DNA from 3 places in the Enterococcus sp. DIV0800 genome. Region 3 is predicted to be linked to each of the others. Evidence: predicted binding sites of a transcription regulator. Region 3 holds the regulator's gene; each other region holds the start of a gene.

Region 1 (4,271 bases), 1.1 Mb from region 3:
ATAATTTCTTTTGCTAACGGTGTCTCTACTTCCCGTGTAATGAACCGTTTCAGTGGACGTGCGCCGTATTGCGGCTCGTAAGCTTTTTCAGCGATCCAGCTTTTCGCATCTTCTGTGATATCTAATTGAATTTCTTGTTCTTCTAAGCGATGCGATAAGTGTTGAACGATTTTTTCTACGATTCCTTTCACGTCTTCTAAGCTTAACGGCGTGAACAAAATTGTATCATCAATTCGATTCAAAAACTCTGGTTTAAAATGTCCTCGTAACAGACTTAACACTTGATCCTTCGTAGCTTCTGGAATGTTTCCATCAGCCGTTACCCCGTCCAACAGTACTTGAGAACCAATATTGCTAGTCATGATTAGGACCGTGTTTTTAAAATCGACTAAGCGGCCTTTCGAATCGGTCAGACGTCCGTCATCTAAGACTTGTAATAAAATGTTGAAAACGTCTGGATGCGCCTTTTCGATCTCGTCCAATAAAATAATCGTATACGGATTCCGACGAACAGCTTCCGTTAATTGTCCGCCTTCCTCATAACCAACATAACCTGGAGGTGCTCCAACTAGCCGTGACACAGAATGTTTCTCCATATATTCACTCATGTCGATTCTTACCATGTGATCCTCAGAGTCGAAAAGATTTTCCGCCAAAGCTTTGGCCAGTTCCGTCTTACCGACCCCCGTAGGCCCTAAGAATAAGAAAGAGCCTAGTGGGCGATTAGGATCTTGCAGCCCTGCCCGCGAGCGTAGTACCGCATCACTGACCGCATCCACTGCTTCATCTTGACCAATAACCCGTTTGTGCAGCGTGCTGTTCAAGCTTAGTAATTTTTCCCGCTCACCTTCGACCAATTTCGTGACTGGAATACCTGTCAAACGACCGACGACTTGTGCAATCTCATTTTCGGTGACGGACTCTTGCACCATCCGAATATCATTTTGTTGATTTTTTTCTTCCAAGTCGGCCAATTCTTTTTCCAAGTTCGGAATCGTGCCGTGACGAAGCACGGCCGCCCGTTCTAAATCGTAATTATTTTCCGCATCTTCCAACTCATGCTTGGCTTGGTCAATCTCTGCCCGTTTATTGGAAACGACATTGACTTCTTCTTTTTCCGTTTCCCATTGCAGTTTCATCGCATTGGTTTCTTCCCGTAAATCAGCTAGCTCTGCCTGTAAGCTTTCTAGCCGCTTCTTGCTGGCATCGTCGCTTTCCTTTTTCAATGCAGCTTCTTCAATCTCTAACTGCATTAAACGCCGTGTCACTTGATCTAGCTCCGTCGGCATTGAATTCATTTCCACCCGAATGCTAGCGCTAGCTTCATCCACCAAATCAATCGCTTTGTCCGGTAAAAAACGATCGGTAATATAGCGGTCTGATAAGGTCGCTGCTGCTACTAACGCATTGTCATGAATATTAACCCCGTGATGGATTTCAAAACGTTCCTTCAATCCCCGCAAAATACTGATGGTATCTTCGACGGTGGGTTCCTTGACTAAAACTTTTTGGAAACGACGCTCTAAAGCTTTGTCCTTTTCCATATACTGACGATATTCGTCTAAGGTAGTGGCACCGATCAAATGCAATTCCCCGCGAGCCAGCATAGGTTTCAACAAATTCCCCGCATCCATACTGCCTTCGATTTTCCCTGCACCCACGATGTTATGGATCTCATCAATGAAAAGTAAGATTCGACCATCGGATTTTTTGACTTCTTTTAGAACAGCTTTCAAACGCTCCTCAAATTCACCGCGGTATTTCGCACCGGCGATTAATGAGCCCATATCTAATGAGAAAACCGTTTTGTCTTTCAAATTCTCCGGTACGTCTTTTCGGACGATCCGTTGGGCCAAACCTTCGACAATCGCGGTTTTACCGACACCCGGTTCGCCAATCAGTACAGGATTGTTTTTAGTTTTTCTTGATAAAATCCGAATCACGTCACGAATCTCTTCGTCACGCCCAATAATCGGATCTTGCTTGCCGTTTTTTACTTGTTGAACTAAGTCTACGCCATATTTTTCTAGGGCTTTATACGTTTCTTCTTGATTTTGTGAGGTCACTCGATCCCCTCCTCGCATCTCTTCAATATTTTTCTGTACTTCTTTTTCATTTAATCCTTGTTGATTCAAATATTTCGTCAAGGAATAATTTTTTAGTTTCATTAACGCTAATAGGACGATTTCCGTTGATAAGAAGTCATCTTGAAATTTTTCTCTCAATTTATCTGCTTCATTTAATAAGTTGAACAAATTTTGACTAAGGTTTTGACCATACTGGACATTGCCGCCATTTACTGTAGGATAAGCGTCTAATGCTTGATCCACCTGTTGCTCAAACTGATCCACATCAATGCCTGCATCCGTATAAAAATTACGGCCAAAATGATTAGGCTGTAAAAATATTTTCCATAGGTGGGCAATGTCGATTTCTTGATGATGCCGCGTCACCGCGATTTGTTGCGCTTCAGCGATTGCTTCTTGTAAAGTCGTCGTCATTTTTTCGATATTCATATTCATACCTCCGACAATTATAATCTTTTACAATAATAGTATATTCTTTTGGTCAGTAAAGGTCAAATAATTAGGCAACCAAAAGACAAAATTAATTATTATGAAGAAAAAAGAATTAATGCTACAATTCTTTCAAAATAGAAAGAGAGTGATTCAATGATTTCTCGTGTGATTGGATTCGAAAAAGGTTTCCCGCTTTCTGAAGGAAACCATTTTGAAACGTATGAAGTAATGCTTCCAAAATTAAATAAATTTGATATCGTTGTGAAAAATTTAGCAGTTTCGATTAATCCTGTTGATACGAAGCTGAGACAAAGCGGCAAAGGAACGCAGCAGCCCCACGTTTTAGGCTACGATAGCGTTGGTATCATCACTCAACTTGGTGATAAAGTAGCACATTTACAAGTCGGCGATCGTGTTCTTTTCGCTGGTACTACAAAGCGTTTTGGCAGCTATAGCGAAAACCAAGTGATTGATTCTCGTTTAGTCGCAAGTTTGCCAAATGAACTCGCTACCGATGAAGCTGCCGCGATGCCTTTGACTTTTATCACTGCCTACGAAATGCTATTTGAAAAAATGGGATTGATTCCTGAAGAAAGTCAAAATCAAGGAACCATTTTGATTATTAATGGTGCTGGCGGAGTTGGCTCGGTGGCGACTCAATTAGCCAAGTGGGCAGGCTTGAAAGTTATTACGACTGCCTCGCGTAAAGAGACTAAAGACTGGTCTGAAAAGATGGGCGCCGATCATGTGATCGATCATCATAAAGATCTAACGAAACAATTAAAAAAAATCGGATTTACTCAACTGCCTTACATACTAATTCTTCATTCGACCGATCGCTATTTCACTGAAATGAGTGAACTACTAGAACCTTTCGGTCACCTTGGCTCGATCGTCGCAGCCAATAAAGATTTGGATTTGACTATTTTGAAAAATAAATCCGGCAGTTTTGACTGGGAGTATATGTTCGCTAAGACGGACTATGATTATAAAGTCGCTTCTCAAGGTGCTATCTTAGAATTATTGGTTCGTTTACTACAAGAGAAAAAAATTCACAGCACACTGACGAAGATCATTCCCGGATTTTCACCGGAGGTCTTCTACCAAGCCCATCAATTAGTGGAAGAAAACAACATGATCGGTAAATTAGTCGTTCACTATTAAAGCGGTCATTCCCTTCAAGAAAATTTTAGTTTATTTGCTAATCAACAGTTTTTATTCAAAAAAAAGGAAGCCGACAATCAACTGTCGGCTTCCTTTTTCGCTGCTTTAATTTCATGATTGATTTGCCGCTGCTTGTTAAATAGGACATAGATCATTCCGATTAGAAACGGCAGTAGATAGGTCGCGTACCGATATAATAGCAAAGAGGACACTGCATCAACTCTGCCAACAACATTTCTAAATAATAATACATAGACGAACTCAAAACCGCCGATACCCCCAGGAGCCGGTAAAACGCCGCCAAGAATAACCGTAAAGCTGATCAACGCGACCGTCAGGAAAAAATCGATTTCAGGATAATCTTGGACTAAAATAAAATATGGCAGTAAATACCAAACGACTAATTTCCCCATATTTGAACAAAAAACTCGCAGCACCGCACTCCGGTCACGAATAAACGTTTTAATCGCGCCTCTCAGTGAATAGATTTGTTCGTTTAGCCGATCGACGCCATCCCGTAATTTTTGCCGCTTTAAGAAACGATTACAAATAATTACAAAAAATACTTGCGCATTAATATTCAAACTT
Region 2 (4,271 bases), 910 kb from region 3:
ACTTTTTTACGATTATTGAAATGAATTTTTTCTGCGGCTAATGGGTCGATTGTTTGCAATTGCTGCCACAATGCTAGATTGCCATTTTTTTCTGCGAAGGCTTCATGTTTTTCTCGCAGCCCAGTATCTTCTACTTCTCCTTCACGTCCCAACTTGTAATCCCACAATAACGATTGGATATAAAGTCCGGTGCCGCCAACTACAATCGGTAGTTTCCCACGTCGACTGATATCTTCAATCGCAAGACGGGCTTCGTGCTGAAAATCCGCGGCCGAATAGCTGTCATGAATCCCACGGACATCAATTAGATGATGAGAAATCCCGGCCATTTCTTCTGTCGTAACTTTCGCTGTTCCAATATCTAAACCGCGATAAACTTGCAAGGAATCACCACTGATGATCTCGCCATTGAAGCGCTGGGCTAAATCGATACTCAAACTCGTTTTCCCGACGGCAGTTGGACCGACGATTGCGATGATCTTCATTGCTTGAACCTACTTCTAGCACGAAGCGCTTTCTCTGGAAAATCGGTAATGATCCCGGCAAATTCTTTTTCAAAGCAACTCATCATCGTTTCATACAAATTAGGCGTCCAGGGACGAAGCGACTTTTCAAAAGTTTTAACGATTTCAGGGTTTTGTTTGATCCAATCGTAGCTTGGATGCAGACCTTCAATAAAAGGCGAATCCAAAACTAGCTGATACTTATCAAGAGCATTTTTTTGAATCAAATCATATTGTGCGTCTGGTTCGTATTCATGCATGATTTCTAAGGAATCAAGATTAAAACTCGCGTACCAATAAGTAAAAGGCCATTCTTTGCTAGTCATTACCGCTGATATTTTTTCTTCAATTCCCGGATAATGAAATTTATTCGTTTTGATTTCAATACATAAAAAGCCACGAAAACGCATTTGCAGCAATAAATTCAAGACTTCCTGCAACGTCGAAATTTTTGTCGCTTGATATTTTTTATCAAACCAGCTGCCGGCATCTAGTTCTTTAATTTCTTCTAATGTCAATTCACGAACCAACCCTTTACCGTCAGTCGTTCGATCGACGCTTTCATCATGAATGACTACCAGCTGTTGATCGGCCGTCAAATGAACATCCAGCTCGATGCCATCTGCTCCGCTTCTAACAGCTTCCATAAACGCCGGTAATGTATTTTCAGGATGCGTTCCTGCACTACCGCGATGGGCTATAATTACTGTCATCTATCCTCACCTCGTTGTAATCACAAAATTAACTTATGAATCGGTTGAAAAGCGGTGACCGCTTATTTTTATTAAGACGCCTTGAAATAATGCAAAGGCTGCTTCGTTGAACGAGCCAACTGCTGTCTTTTTTCGTCTAAAATTTCTAATAACTGTTCTGAGAAGGTCTCCATGACCACTCGGCCGCCTTTGTAAGTGTACCCGCCGATTTTAACTGTCTCTTCAGGTGATAGAATAACTTTTCGATGAGAAATATTTTTAAAAAATTCTTCAATCATGTAATTAGGTAAATAAAAATTATTTTGTGCCGTGAATGAGTTCAAATAAATGAAATCATCAATAGTAATATAGCAATCATCAAAGGAGTTAAAAGATACATAATCTTGCATCAAAACGTTACGCTTTGATAAAATCTCATTAATTTTCTTGTTCAATAAATTAATTGTTTCGATTTCTTTGACCTTATGCTCCAGTTCTCTTTCACGATGATGCTGTAAATCAATATACTTTAAAATTGAAAAGACTGCGATACCGGTAATACACGCGCCGATTAATACACCAATAAGTCCAATAAGTGCGATTTCCACATTTTCCCCTCCTAATTCGTTGATAAAAATATTTTTTTCAAAAATAAGACTGCGATTCAACACACTGTTCATTTCGCCAAGTCATTTGGGTATGCATCACAGCAAAAAAAGGAACGATAATTCTTATCTCTGCGTTATTAATAGTACCATATTTTCCTGTTTCTAGGATAGTTCGAGCCAAGCAAAAAACACGAATCATTCTATTTGACCAAGACTGACCAAAGTTGTATACTTTTTTTAGGTTTTAGCAATCAAACCCTGTTTGTGCTAAAATAAATATGATCAATATTTTTAAGGAGGACTCACTATGAACTTAGTTCCTACAGTCATTGAACAATCATCTCGTGGTGAACGAGCTTACGACATTTATTCACGTCTATTGAAAGACCGCATCATTATGTTAAGCGGTGAAGTAAACGACGATATGGCCAATACCATCATCGCTCAATTACTCTTCTTGGATGCCCAAGACTCTGAAAAAGATATCTATCTTTACGTTAACTCTCCTGGTGGTAGCGTTACTGCCGGTATGGCGATTTTTGATACAATGAACTTTGTAAAAGCAGATGTACAAACAATCGTTCTTGGAATGGCTGCTTCAATGGGCAGCTTCCTATTAACAGCTGGTACCAAAGGCAAACGCTTTGCTTTGCCGAATGCTGAAATCATGATCCACCAACCTCTTGGCGGCGCCCAAGGACAAGCAACTGAAATTGAAATCGCAGCACGTCATATTTTGAAGACGCGCGAGCGCTTGAACAACATTTTAGCTGAACGTACTGGTCAACCTCTTGAAATCATCGAAAGAGATACCGAACGTGATAACTTCATGACCGCCGAAGAAGCAAAAGCTTACGGCTTGATTGATGAAGTAATGGAAAACAGTAGCTCATTAAGCTAATTTAAAAGCCGAAGAAAATTTTCTTCGGCTTCTTTTTTTGATTCTTTTTCAATTATTTAATTCTTTTTCTTAGCCATTCCCGCCCTTAAATCTGCAAAAGCTAAGACGTCCTGTAGAATTTTTTCATTTGTTACTTCAAAGGATAATGCTTTTCCCAACTTACTAGCTGCAACAGTTTGATAAAGTCTTTTCGTATAGTCGTCACAGAATTGAAGTAAAACTTCCGCATCAGCCAATTCCTGCGAGTTTAATGAAATCAATGCTGTAAAATAACCCGCTTTTGGATATACCGTACACAATGATTTCCCGCCTTTCTTAAACTTGAGATTCCAGCCCTTCCAATACCCGTTTCCCATCGAACAACTACTATAAGCTAGTTTAGGCTCAACCTGATAGGTGGTTTGAAGGCTATTAATCAGCTTTTCCCATAAAGGATTCGCAATAAATGTGCTGACTTCTTGATCCAAAGGCTGTTGGTCCGCGTTAAATCTTTTATTCCATTCCATCTTAACACCAACTTTCTCGACAATTTCTATAGGTATTATTTTACTTGATAAATCATTTTTCCGCTTGTCCCCCAGTGCTTTTTTACTAAAGTCAAAAAAAAGCTGAAGCATTATTTGCTCCAGCTTTTGTTCTATTCTTTTTGCGAATAGCCATTTTGATAATCAATCTTAATGCCATCCTGTACATTGTAAATGAAGAGGTTAAACGAAATCTGGTCGTCTTCAATACTTTGGGCTTCCATCTGTACGCCGCGAGCGACTAATTCATCCTCTTTAAAATAAGGTGTCACACGATAACGGACATGATGATTGGTTTTTCGAATATAATTTCCAATCTCGATTTCGTGATCATTCATCCCGGGATCATTCAGCGAGGCCGTTCCGGTCATTAGATTCTTGAGATTATTGTTCTCACCAGAAAACTGATAAGCGATCAAATGCGCCCGATTATACAACGGCTCGTCACTATAAAACTTCTGACGCCAACCCGTAGGCTTCACATACAGACGCTCTCGCTCTTGGTGCGGCATCAGGTCTTTACCTAACATACCATTAGCAGTACCTACGCGGTTCAAGTGATCCAGATTGGAAAAACGCGTCCACGTTCCATTATCCAACGAAAGATCACTTTTGGAAAACGCCGGTTGATTACGATTCAACTCAATCGTTTGGTGGGTTCCATCATAATCAGGTATTTCTGAAAGCTGACTAACAGCTACTTCTTTAACCGCCTGATTTGTTTCGTTATTAGGCTTTACTTGCGAGTAAACACCATAAATCCCCGCCAATAGCACAACGATTGCTGAAATAATTTTCGGGGTTTGTTTCTTTGCTGCGATGTTGCTTCAACTCCTAGCTCGTAAAAATAGTTGGTCCATTTATCCGTCTTGGTATTTTACCACAATTTTCACTGTGGATAATCTTATTTCGTTTGTTGCCAAATTTCTTTGATTGCTGGCACATTGCCCAGCTCCGTCAAATTACTTGGCATAATGACGGTGTTACCATTATTTTCAACGACATGCTTGAAGGCTTCGATCCCTAGATAAGCGATCATTTCA
Region 3 (4,271 bases):
TGGAACTCGCAAAAAAAAAGAGGAGGGGAAAATTCCCATCCTCTGATTGACTAAAGTGATTAAACTTTTTCTGGTATCTTTTCTTCTTTATGATTTTTGACCGTCAACGTGATCTTGCCTTTGCTGGCTCCAATCGTTACGGCATCACCTAATTGAATTTGACCAGACAATAAGGCTTCAGCTAAGCGGTCTTCGATTTCCTTTTGCAACGCTCGACGAATTGGACGTGCGCCATATTCAGGATCGAATCCAACTTTACCGATCACATCATAAGCAGCTGGTGTGATTTTTACTTTGATTTCATGTTCCTTCATTCGATCTAGGACAGAACGACTCATAATTTTTACGATCTCATGAATCTGTTCTTGGTCCAATGAATGGAAGACGACCGATTCATCGATTCGGTTAAGAAATTCTGGACGGAACGCTTTTTTCAATTCTTCCATGATCCGTTTTTCCATCGCTACGTGGTCTTTGGTAATATCCTTGACCGTGAAGCCGACATTTTTTTCTTCCCGAATCTCAGTCGCACCGATATTTGAGGTCATAATCAAAATCGTATTGCGGAAATCCACTTTCCGCCCTTTAGAATCTGTCAAATGACCGTCATCTAAAACTTGCAATAAGATATTAAAGACATCGGGATGCGCCTTTTCTACTTCATCCAACAGAATAACGGAGTAAGGCTTTTGACGAATTTTTTCTGTCAACTGTCCGCCTTCTTCATAGCCAACATAGCCCGGAGGTGAACCAATCAAACGACTCGTACTATATTTTTCCATGTACTCAGACATATCCACCCGAATCAATGCTTCCTCACTGCCAAACATTGCTTCAGCTAAAGCCTTCGCTAATTCTGTTTTACCGACACCAGTGGGACCTAAGAACATAAATGACCCAATCGGACGATTCGGATCTTTCAACCCACTGCGCGCCCGACGAATCGCACGAGAAATTGCTTGAACCGCTTCTTCTTGACCAACAACTCGTTTATGCAAGACATTTTCCAAGTCTAACAAACGTTGACTCTCTTTTTTCTCTAATTGTTGTAATGGCACCCCAGTCCACTGGGAAACTACTGCAGCTACATCTTCATCCGTGACTTGATCAAGATAACCATTTTCTTGTTTCGCTGCTTTAATTTTGGCCTGTTCAAGAATCTCTGCCTGTTGTTTTTCCTGTAACCGTAAACGAGCGGCAGCTTCAAAATCTTGATTTTGAATGGCCTTCTCTTTTTCAGAAACCAACTCAGCGACTTCTTCTTCCAGTTCAGAAAGTTCAGATACTTCATCGGTGGAATCCAACCGAACCTTTGCGGAAGACTCATCCATCAAGTCAATTGCTTTATCCGGCAACTGACGAGAATTAATATAACGAACCGATAAGGATACCGCTGCATGTAACGCTTCATCGGTAATCTCAACACCGTGATGATCTTCATAACGTGGACGTAAGCCCTTCAAAATTTCTTCCGCTTCTTCCGGTGTAGGTTCTTCTACTTGTACCCGCGCGAAACGGCGTTCTAAAGCGGAATCTTTTTCTATATACTTTTGGTATTCATCTAAGGTCGTAGCTCCAATCGTTTGCAACTCACCACGAGCTAAGGCCGGTTTCAAAATGTTGGAAGCATCGATTGCGCCTTCAGCACCACCCGCTCCGATCAAGGTATGCAATTCATCAATGAACAAAATAATTTGTCCATCATGGTAAATTTCATCAATTACCTTTTTCAAACGATCTTCAAATTCACCGCGATATTTCGTTCCGGCCACTAACGCACCCATATCCAGCATCATCAGACGTTTTCCGCGCATATCCTCTGGCACATCACCAGAAATGATCCGCTGCGCTAAGCCTTCGACGATCGCCGTTTTACCAACACCAGGCTCACCTACTAAGACGGGATTATTTTTGGTACGACGACTTAAGATTTGAACGACCCGCCGAACTTCACTGTCTCGGCCAACCACTGGGTCAAGCCGTTTTTCACGAGCTAATTTAGTTAAATCCCGTGCTAAACCATCTAAGGTTGGCGTTCCTTGAGAATTACTTGGTGCTGGTTTAGCCGCCGCTTTACGCCGATTTCCTGCACCTTGATTGCCGTTTCCAGCTTCATTGACGCCCATTTTTTTCAATAATAATTGACGCATCTTAGGTAAGCTCAAACCAAGGTTCACTAAAATGTGCGACGCTAAGATTTCATCATCTCGCAGTAGTCCCAGTAAGATGTGTTCGGTTCCCACTAATTTCGCATTAAAACGCTTTGCTTCATCATCTGCAAAAATCAATATTTGTTTGGCTCTAGGAGAATATGGCAAGTAGCCGCCTTCAGGATAAGACTTGACTGATCCATATCCGGTCATGTGCTCAATTTCTTCACGAACATCATTTTCACTCGAACTCATTTGCCGCAATGTTTTACCAGCGATCCCTTGCTGCTCAATCACTAAAGCTAGCAGTAAATGTTCTGAGCCAACCGAGCGATGTTTAAAATACTTGGCCTCTTGCTGAGCAATGGCCAAAACTGCTTTTGCGCGTTCTGTATACAGCTGATCCATATCCCTCACTCCTTCTTCTCATAACTTAAACGTTCCAAGAATCCATGAAGAATTCTTGCACGCAACCTATTTTCAATTTGACTAATTCCAAGACTATTTTTAGAAACCGCACTTAACATTAAATTACCTTCATTTTCGGTAATGATTGCCTCTTCAAACAATTTTTGAATAATCCCAAAAGCATTCGCCTCAGAAATTTCATTACCAAATGAATCCATTAACTGTTCCAAAAAGTAATGTTGATCGGAAATCTTCACTTTACTGATTCGAATATAGCCGCCACCGCCGCGTTTACTCTCCACCAAATAGCCCCGTTGAAAAGTAAAACGTGTATTGATGACATAATTTATCTGAGAAGGGACACAATTAAATAGTTGCGCCATTTCAGCTCGACGAATTTCGATTATTTCACTATTTTCTAAAATATTTTTCAAGTAAGATTCGATCAAATCAGAGGTATTTCTACTCATAATATCGCCTCCTATTGACTATTCCTGACCATAATTATATCGAATTTAGCGTCTGAAATAAAGGAGAATGACTTTCTTTAATTTTGGGTAAAAAAAAAGAAGGCTTTCACCTTCAATTTAATCGGGAAGACAGGATTCGAACCTGCGACACCTTGGTCCCAAACCAAGTACTCTACCAAGCTGAGCTACTTCCCGGAAAATAAAAAAAACGATGCACCCGAGAGGACTCGAACCTCTAACCCCTTGATTCGTAGTCAAGTACTCTATCCAATTGAGCTACGGGTGCTTATTTTGTTAATGCCGAGGACCGGAATCGAACCGGTACGGTGATCACTCACCGCAGGATTTTAAGTCCTGTGCGTCTGCCAGTTCCGCCACCCCGGCGTGCTTCCCCTGGTCTTCAGGAAAGCGGAAAACGGGGTTCGAACCCGCGACCCCCACCTTGGCAAGGTGGTGCTCTACCACTGAGCTATTTCCGCGTCGATGCCGGCTAAAGGATTTGAACCCTCGACCCTCTGATTACAAATCAGATGCTCTACCAACTGAGCTAAGCCGGCAACTACAAAAAAAATAAAATGCGGGTGAAGGGACTTGAACCCCCACGCCGTAAGGCGCTAGATCCTAAATCTAGTGCGTCTGCCAATTCCGCCACACCCGCATATACTTATGAGCCGTACTGGGCTCGAACCAGTGACCCTCTGATTAAAAGTCAGATGCTCTACCAACTGAGCTAACGGCTCAAAATGGGGGTTAACGGGTTCGAACCGCTGACCCTCTGCTTGTAAGGCAGATGCTCTCCCAGCTGAGCTAAACCCCCATAAATTCGCGTGGCGACGTCCTAATCTCACAAGGGGCAACCCCTCACTACAATCGGCGCTAAGAAGCTTAACTTCTGTGTTCGACATGGGAACAGGTGTATCCTTCCCGCTATCGCCACCACACTATTTGTTTGAGTAAACTTCGTTCACTCAAAACTGGATCAGAAACGTTTTTAAACAACCTTGAATCAATTTTTGGTTAAGTCCTCGATCGATTAGTATCAGTCCGCTCCGTACATCACTGCACTTCCACTCCTGACCTATCTACCTGATCATCTCTCAGGGATCTTACTTTCTTAAAGAAATGGGAAATCTCATCTTGAGGTGGGCTTCACACTTAGATGCTTTCAGCGTTTATCCCTTCCCTACATAGCTACCCAGCGATGCCTCTGGCGAGACAACTGGTACACCAGCGGTAAGTCCAT

Evidence for each region. Region 3 encodes CtsR, which represses protease genes until heat stress. Its sites were predicted from a motif close to TTGGTCAAAAAAGGTCAAANA; they were not measured.
Region 1: the regulator CtsR is predicted to act here: its motif matches at 2,565-2,585, upstream of clpB (ATP-dependent chaperone ClpB).
Region 2: the regulator CtsR is predicted to act here: its motif matches at 2,005-2,025, upstream of clpP (ATP-dependent Clp endopeptidase proteolytic subunit ClpP).

Annotation. Positions count from the first base shown of each region.
Region 1 covers NZ_CP187898.1:1,346,177-1,350,447, forward strand. The annotation lists gene clpB (ATP-dependent chaperone ClpB) at 1-2,516, opposite strand, end outside; gene IGI54_RS06535 (zinc-binding alcohol dehydrogenase family protein) at 2,673-3,683, shown strand; gene IGI54_RS06540 (lysylphosphatidylglycerol synthase transmembrane domain-containing protein) at 3,761-4,271, opposite strand, start outside.
Region 2 covers NZ_CP187898.1:869,975-874,245, reverse strand. The annotation lists gene miaA (tRNA (adenosine(37)-N6)-dimethylallyltransferase MiaA) at 1-485, opposite strand, end outside; gene IGI54_RS04165 (glycerophosphodiester phosphodiesterase) at 482-1,216, opposite strand; gene IGI54_RS04160 (hypothetical protein) at 1,288-1,803, opposite strand; gene clpP (ATP-dependent Clp endopeptidase proteolytic subunit ClpP) at 2,111-2,704, shown strand; gene IGI54_RS04150 (DUF3788 domain-containing protein) at 2,761-3,321, opposite strand; gene IGI54_RS04145 (DNA/RNA non-specific endonuclease) at 3,342-3,998, opposite strand; gene IGI54_RS04140 (SPFH domain-containing protein) at 4,133-4,271, opposite strand, start outside.
Region 3 covers NZ_CP187898.1:2,449,578-2,453,848, forward strand. The annotation lists gene IGI54_RS11780 (ATP-dependent Clp protease ATP-binding subunit) at 60-2,558, opposite strand; gene IGI54_RS11785 (CtsR family transcriptional regulator) at 2,564-3,031, opposite strand; tRNA gene IGI54_RS11790 (tRNA-Pro) at 3,150-3,223, opposite strand; tRNA gene IGI54_RS11795 (tRNA-Arg) at 3,241-3,314, opposite strand; tRNA gene IGI54_RS11800 (tRNA-Leu) at 3,327-3,412, opposite strand; tRNA gene IGI54_RS11805 (tRNA-Gly) at 3,436-3,507, opposite strand; tRNA gene IGI54_RS11810 (tRNA-Thr) at 3,513-3,585, opposite strand; tRNA gene IGI54_RS11815 (tRNA-Leu) at 3,605-3,686, opposite strand; tRNA gene IGI54_RS11820 (tRNA-Lys) at 3,696-3,768, opposite strand; tRNA gene IGI54_RS11825 (tRNA-Val) at 3,773-3,845, opposite strand; rRNA gene rrf (5S ribosomal RNA) at 3,854-3,969, opposite strand; rRNA gene IGI54_RS11835 (23S ribosomal RNA) at 4,042-4,271, opposite strand, start outside.